2 regions of the Bacillus silvicola genome follow, and region 2 is predicted to be linked to the other one. Evidence: a T-box and tRNA genes for the amino acid it is inferred to sense, from the RefSeq annotation. Region 2 holds a T-box; the other holds one or more tRNA genes.

Region 1 (3,455 bases), 960 kb from region 2:
ATTAAAGCGGTACGCGAGCTGGGTTCAGAACGTCGTGAGACAGTTCGGTCCCTATCCGTCGTGGGCGTAGGAAATTTGAGAGGAGCTGTCCTTAGTACGAGAGGACCGGGATGGACGCACCGCTGGTGTACCAGTTGTTCTGCCAAGGGCATAGCTGGGTAGCTATGTGCGGAAGGGATAAGTGCTGAAAGCATCTAAGCATGAAGCCCCCCTCAAGATGAGATTTCCCATAGCGTAAGCTAGTAAGATCCCTGAAAGATGATCAGGTTGATAGGTTCGAGGTGGAAGCATGGTGACATGTGGAGCTGACGAATACTAATAGATCGAGGACTTAACCATATAATATGAAGCAATGTTATCTAGTTTTGAAAGAATATAAAAAACTTGTTGACTTTTAAAAGTGAATGAGTTACAATAATTCTTGTCTTAAATGAATACAGTCTGGTAATGATGGCAGAGAGGTCACACCCGTTCCCATACCGAACACGGAAGTTAAGCTCTCTAGCGCCGATGGTAGTTGGGACCTTGTCCCTGTGAGAGTAGGACATTGCCAGGCGAATGGAGGATTAGCTCAGCTGGGAGAGCACCTGCCTTACAAGCAGGGGGTCGGCGGTTCGATCCCGTCATCCTCCACCATTTTTGCCGACTTAGCTCAATTGGTAGAGCAACTGACTTGTAATCAGTAGGTTGGGGGTTCAAGTCCTCTAGTCGGCACCAGAAAATCATGGCGGTTGTGGCGAAGTGGTTAACGCACCGGATTGTGGCTCCGGCATTCGTGGGTTCGATTCCCATCAGTCGCCCCATTTTTTCTTAAAAAATTATAACATGCGGGTGTGGCGGAATTGGCAGACGCACTAGACTTAGGATCTAGCGCCTTTGGCGTGGGGGTTCGACTCCCTTCACCCGCACTTTTAATAAAATAACTCATACATGTCTTGCGGAAGTAGTTCAGTGGTAGAATACAACCTTGCCAAGGTTGGGGTCGCGGGTTCGAATCCCGTCTTCCGCTCCAATTTTCAATATGACATGCCGGGGTGGCGGAACAGGCAGACGCACAGGACTTAAAATCCTGCGGTGGGTGACCACCGTGCGGGTTCGACCCCCGCCCTCGGCACCATATGCGCCCGTAGCTCAATTGGATAGAGCGTTTGACTACGGATCAAGAGGTTAGGGGTTCGACTCCTCTCGGGCGCGCTTTTATTAACGGGAAGTGGCTCAGCTTGGTAGAGCACCTGGTTTGGGACCAGGGGGTCGCAGGTTCAAATCCTGTCTTCCCGATATTCCAAAAAACATGGGGCCTTAGCTCAGCTGGGAGAGCGCCTGCCTTGCACGCAGGAGGTCAGCGGTTCGATCCCGCTAGGCTCCACTTATTTGAATATTATTTATGGCGGTGTAGCTCAGCTGGCTAGAGCGTACGGTTCATACCCGTGAGGTCGGGGGTTCGATCCCCTCCGCCGCTACCATAAAGGACCTTTAGCTCAGCTGGTTAGAGCAGACGGCTCATAACCGTCCGGTCGTAGGTTCGAGTCCTACAAGGTCCACCATTAGAAGTTTATATCTCGGAGGTATACCCAAGTTCGGCTGAAGGGATCGGTCTTGAAAACCGACAGGCGGCGAGAGTCGCGCGGGGGTTCGAATCCCTCTACCTCCTCCATTTTTTCTAAATTAAATATTATATTATCGCGGGGTGGAGCAGCACGGTAGCTCGTCGGGCTCATAACCCGAAGGTCGCAGGTTCAAATCCTGTCCCCGCAACCAAATGGTCCCGTGGTGTAGTGGTTAACATGCCTGCCTGTCACGCAGGAGATCGCCGGTTCGACCCCGGTCGGGACCGCCATTTTATTAAGGCTCGGTAGCTCAGTCGGTAGAGCAGAGGACTGAAAATCCTCGTGTCGGCGGTTCGATTCCGTCCCGAGCCACCATTTTGAAGTCGCAAGCCGGCTTAGCTCAATTGGTAGAGCAACTGACTTGTAATCAGTAGGTTGGGGGTTCAAGTCCTCTAGCCGGCACCACTTTCAAAATGAGCCATTAGCTCAGTTGGTAGAGCATCTGACTTTTAATCAGAGGGTCGAAGGTTCGAATCCTTCATGGCTCACCATTTTCAATTTAATGCGGGTGTAGTTTAGTGGTAAAACAAGAGCCTTCCAAGCTCTGGTCGAGAGTTCGATTCTCTTCACCCGCTTTTCAATTATGGGCCTATAGCTCAGCTGGTTAGAGCGCACGCCTGATAAGCGTGAGGTCGATGGTTCGAGTCCATTTAGGCCCACCATAATTATTCCGCAGTAGCTCAGTGGTAGAGCTATCGGCTGTTAACCGATCGGTCGTAGGTTCGAGTCCTACCTGCGGAGCCATATTATAGAGAAGTACCCAAGTGGCTCAAGGGGCTCCCCTGCTAAGGGAGTAGATCGCGAACGCGGTGCGAGGGTTCGAATCCCTTCTTCTCTGCCAGAACTGGCCCGTTGGTCAAGTGGTTAAGACACCGCCCTTTCACGGCGGTAACACGGGTTCGAATCCCGTACGGGTCATACTAAAAGAGATAGCATAATCTGCTATCTCTTTTTTGTTGTGTAAAAGTGGACTTTGGATAGTCCGCTTTTTTTTATAGATTTTTTGTATACTTTTTTCTATTTGAATCGTCTAACTAATAGAAAGGAGAGAGCGATGGAGTATGAAAAGGTCATTATAGAAACATCAAAAAGTATTTATAGGTATTTGCTTAAAATTGGAGTAACACCAGCAGAAGCAGAGGATATCGTTCAAGATACGATACATAAAGCATTATTATCTATACCGAACATAAAAATTACTTATATAAAAACATGGTTATTTCAAGTTGCGATTAATAGGCACCGTGATTTAGCAAGAAGGCAAAAGCGTATTGAAGAGATCCCGATTGAATCTGTTCAATTAATTGGATCAAAAGGATTAGATGAACCGATTTTAAGAAAAGAGCTTCAAGTAGAAATACAAAGCATACTTGGAAAGATGAATCCAGCATATAAACATATTCTTTTATTAAAGTATGACTATGAACTCTCATATAAGGAAATAGCAACCGTATTAGAGATGAAAGAAGAGACAGTGCGTGTTTCATTGTATAGGGCTCGCAATGAGTTTAAAAAGCTTTATAGGAGGTTTGAAGATGGGCAGAGATGAATTTGATTTTGATATAGAATCGAGTAAAGTCTCAATGATGTTGAAAAAGGCGAAGAGAAGACAATTATTTAAAATAATATTAATTTCTACTTTACTTTTTATTGTTTTATTCATTGGTTGTATAATAGGAATTTCACAATTGAACAATAGAGCTTACTTAGCGATGGATCGTGATTTAAATATGATTAGACAAATTACAAGGCCTAATACGGAAAGAGGTGTAGCAATTACTTCTAACGGTTTATTTAAAAGTACAGTAGAGTATAAAACGTATAAAGTTATTGAAGGGAAACCTGTTA
Region 2 (3,455 bases):
TGAATCGAACCATACATCCATGATGTCTGTTTCTTTACGGAATTCACCATTTGGGCTACCTGGGTGTGTAAAGCCTTCTGGTAATAGATCTTTCGCTTCACGCTCGAACCATACGTTAGAACCGTGTTCACGGAATAAATCTGCTACGTGGTTAATTGTTTCATCCGTAATAATTGGATCGCCATTCTCAGCATAGAATACAGGAATTGGTACACCCCATGCACGCTGACGAGAAATACACCAGTCACCACGGTCACGAACCATATTATGAAGACGAGTTTCTCCCCACGCTGGTACCCATTTCGTTTCCGCAACAGCTTCTAATAACTCTTTACGGAATGCTTCAATAGATGCAAACCACTGTGCTGTCGCACGGAAAATAATTGGTTTTTTCGTTCTCCAATCATGTGGGTATGAATGCGTAATGAATGTTAGTTTTAGTAACGCGCCTACTTCTTCTAATTTTTCTGTAATTGGCTTGTTAGCTTTATCATAGAATAAGCCTTCAAATCCAGGTGCTTCCTCTGTTAATACACCTTTATCGTCAACTGGACAAAGTACTTCTAATCCATACTTTTTACCAACAATAAAGTCATCTTCTCCGTGTCCTGGTGCTGTATGAACACAACCTGTACCTGCATCTGTTGTTACGTGATCTCCTAGCATAACTAATGAATCACGATCGTAGAATGGATGTTTTGAGACTGTGTACTCAAGTTCGCTACCTTTTACCGTTTTCACAACTTCAGCATTTTCCCACTCTAACGTTTTTGCAACTGTCTCAAATAGTTCAGAAGCAATAATATATTTTTCATCATTTACTTTTACGATGCTGTATTCAAGTTCTGGGTGAACAGAAATACCTAAGTTTGCAGGTAACGTCCAAGGTGTTGTTGTCCAGATAATAAATTTCTCATCACCTTCTAATACGTTCTTTCCATCTTTTACAGGGAATGCTACGTAAATAGATGCTGATTTTTTATCTTGGTATTCAATTTCAGCTTCTGCTAAAGCTGATTCACTCGTTGGAGACCAGTAAACTGGTTTTTGCCCTTTATAGATATAACCTTTTTTCGCCATATCACCAAACACTTTAATTTGTTGTGCTTCATAAGCTGGCTCTAAAGTAATGTATGGGTTATCCCAATCAGCACGTACACCTAGACGCTTAAATTGTTCACGTTGACGTTCTACTTGTTCATATGCATACTCTGCACATAACTTACGGAACTCAGCAACTGTCATTTCTTTACGCTTTACACCTTTATTTGTTAAAGCTTGTTCAATTGGTAAACCGTGCGTATCCCAACCTGGAACATATGGCGCAGAGTAACCAGTCATAGATTTATAACGAACAATAAAGTCTTTTAATACTTTATTTAATGCATGTCCCATATGAATGTCACCATTCGCATATGGAGGTCCATCATGTAGTACAAATAAAGGACGACCTTTTGTATGTTCTTGTACCTTTTCATAAATATTCATTTCAGCCCACTTTTCTTGCATTGCAGGCTCACGTTTTGGTAAATTCCCACGCATTGGGAACTCTGTTTTTGGCATTAGTAATGTATTTTTGTACTCCATGCTCAATTCCTCCTTACATGTATAAAAGAAAAGACCTAAAAAACGGAATAAAAAAGAGACTTTCTCATCCCAAAAAGGGACGAGAAAGTCTCCCGCGGTACCACCCTAGTAGATCCTATACGCATGTATACAATCCTCTTTATATTCTTAACGCGAATATAACGCCTACGCTTACTCTATTTGTTCAGCGCGGAACTCCAGGGTGATATTCCCATAATCTCCTTATCCTGAGCTTACACCATCCTCAGTTCGCTATATAAGGTATGAAAAAGGTACTTATCCCTATCTTCGTTTTTCTTAATAAATATGCTGTTTAAAATTATATGTAATAATGGGAAAAACGTCAAGCTTACACTGTTTCTTCTTTTTTCAACAGCTCGTCCACTTCGTCTTCTAACTCAATTAGTTTATCCCAATCATCGTTGTTTAACATTTCAAGCTGTGTTTCTAATAGCATACGGAAACGAGTACGGAATACTTTTGCTTGTTTTTTTAATTCTTCAATATCAAATGCCACTTTTCTTGATTTTACTAGCGCTTCGTTAATGATACGATCCGCATTCTTTTCCGCTTCACGTACGATTAATTTCGCTTCTTTTTGCGCATTACGTTTCACTTCTTCCGCTGCTTCTTGTGCAACAACGATAGATTTGTTTAGCGTATCTTCAATATTAGAAAAATGATCTAACTTTCCTTCTAATTGCGCAACCTTTTCTTCTAAAGTTTTTTTCTCACGAATGACTAATTCATAATCTTTGATAATTTGATCAAGAAACTCATTTACTTGATCTTCATCATAGCCACGGAATCCGCGACCAAATTCTTTGTTATGAATATCTAATGGTGTTAACGGCACAACGCCACCTCCAAGTAGTTATCTAAATTTCCTCTTTCAATTATATCTTTTCTTCGACAAAATAGGAGGATTTCCTTCTAAAAAACCAATCATTTTAGTATACCATACAAAATTCTCCATTTGTCGCGCTTCGTTTTACCTTCTACAGAAAATATTTTACTTCTTCCGTATCCTCTAACCGAGAATACATCTCCTGGAAAACATTCATACGCAGTTTGTTCTACTGTTTTCCAATTGACTTTTACTAAGCCACCTTTTATAAGAGGCTGTACTTTCTGCCTGGATATATGTAGCATTTCAGCTAACAAAACATCTAGACGAAGTGATGAAACTGTTCCAGATTTTTCTCCCCACTTTTCACCTACACACAAAATTTGTTCTGCTTGTACAGGCGTGAGAGATACTTTCACTTTCCCTATTGATTGTAAGTTCATTTCAATATAAGATGCAACTTCTTTTGCAACTGCAATTTGGGCACGATTTTCTTGAAGCAAAATATCACCACATTTTTCTCTGGTTAAACCAAGTGACATAAATGCACCTAATATTTGCCTGTGTTCTAGCGTATAAAATTTGGAAGGATAGTCAATTTCTAATACTTCTACTTGAAATTCTTCTTCATTTAATTCTAGATAGTCTGGATAAATTAGTGCTCTTTTTCGTTCAGATTCAGGCATCGCACCATCAAAGCGTACAGCAACCTCTCCTTGCCCTATTACCATAGAGACAATTTGTTGCTGTCTTGGATCAAGAAAATCTGTTAACTTGACTTGATGATACTCAGCCTCCTGTTTCCACTCTAATACTTTATCCACAAAGACCTCTTCATCAGGTCTAAAATGCTCATAGATGCTCATGTAAGTAACCTCTTATTATAAGAAATAGCGGAATAAACTTACTAAACCATTTGTAGCAAGCTTTAACGCAAGAATCGCAACGATTGGAGAGATGTCAATCATACCAAGCGGCGGAATAAACCTGCGAAATGGTTCTAAATACGGTTCACAAATAC

Evidence for each region. The T-box of region 2 lies ahead of ileS2 (isoleucine--tRNA ligase). A T-box ahead of a tRNA ligase gene usually reads a tRNA of that ligase, here a tRNA-Ile.
Region 1: it has a tRNA-Ile gene. The T-box ahead of ileS2 (isoleucine--tRNA ligase) is inferred to sense a tRNA for this amino acid. The anticodon was not compared.

Annotation. Positions count from the first base shown of each region.
Region 1 covers NZ_JBNGVC010000012.1:1,788,086-1,791,540, reverse strand. The annotation lists rRNA gene ACP6L7_RS21410 (23S ribosomal RNA) at 1-339, shown strand, start outside; rRNA gene rrf (5S ribosomal RNA) at 441-556, shown strand; tRNA gene ACP6L7_RS21400 (tRNA-Val) at 561-636, shown strand; tRNA gene ACP6L7_RS21395 (tRNA-Thr) at 642-717, shown strand; tRNA gene ACP6L7_RS21390 (tRNA-His) at 728-803, shown strand; tRNA gene ACP6L7_RS21385 (tRNA-Leu) at 828-908, shown strand; tRNA gene ACP6L7_RS21380 (tRNA-Gly) at 938-1,012, shown strand; tRNA gene ACP6L7_RS21375 (tRNA-Leu) at 1,029-1,117, shown strand; tRNA gene ACP6L7_RS21370 (tRNA-Arg) at 1,121-1,194, shown strand; tRNA gene ACP6L7_RS21365 (tRNA-Pro) at 1,205-1,278, shown strand; tRNA gene ACP6L7_RS21360 (tRNA-Ala) at 1,294-1,366, shown strand; tRNA gene ACP6L7_RS21355 (tRNA-Met) at 1,387-1,463, shown strand; tRNA gene ACP6L7_RS21350 (tRNA-Ile) at 1,468-1,544, shown strand; tRNA gene ACP6L7_RS21345 (tRNA-Ser) at 1,562-1,654, shown strand; tRNA gene ACP6L7_RS21340 (tRNA-Met) at 1,682-1,758, shown strand; tRNA gene ACP6L7_RS21335 (tRNA-Asp) at 1,762-1,837, shown strand; tRNA gene ACP6L7_RS21330 (tRNA-Phe) at 1,847-1,922, shown strand; tRNA gene ACP6L7_RS21325 (tRNA-Thr) at 1,937-2,012, shown strand; tRNA gene ACP6L7_RS21320 (tRNA-Lys) at 2,023-2,098, shown strand; tRNA gene ACP6L7_RS21315 (tRNA-Gly) at 2,112-2,182, shown strand; tRNA gene ACP6L7_RS21310 (tRNA-Ile) at 2,193-2,269, shown strand; tRNA gene ACP6L7_RS21305 (tRNA-Asn) at 2,277-2,351, shown strand; tRNA gene ACP6L7_RS21300 (tRNA-Ser) at 2,358-2,448, shown strand; tRNA gene ACP6L7_RS21295 (tRNA-Glu) at 2,454-2,525, shown strand; gene ACP6L7_RS21290 (RNA polymerase sigma factor) at 2,662-3,156, shown strand; gene ACP6L7_RS21285 (anti-sigma factor) at 3,143-3,455, shown strand, end outside.
Region 2 covers NZ_JBNGVC010000012.1:829,527-832,981, forward strand. The annotation lists gene ileS2 (isoleucine--tRNA ligase) at 1-1,587, opposite strand, end outside; T-box leader at 1,660-1,885, opposite strand; gene divIVA (septum site-determining protein DivIVA) at 1,937-2,443, opposite strand; gene ACP6L7_RS16010 (YlmH family RNA-binding protein) at 2,533-3,300, opposite strand; gene ACP6L7_RS16015 (YggT family protein) at 3,316-3,455, opposite strand, start outside.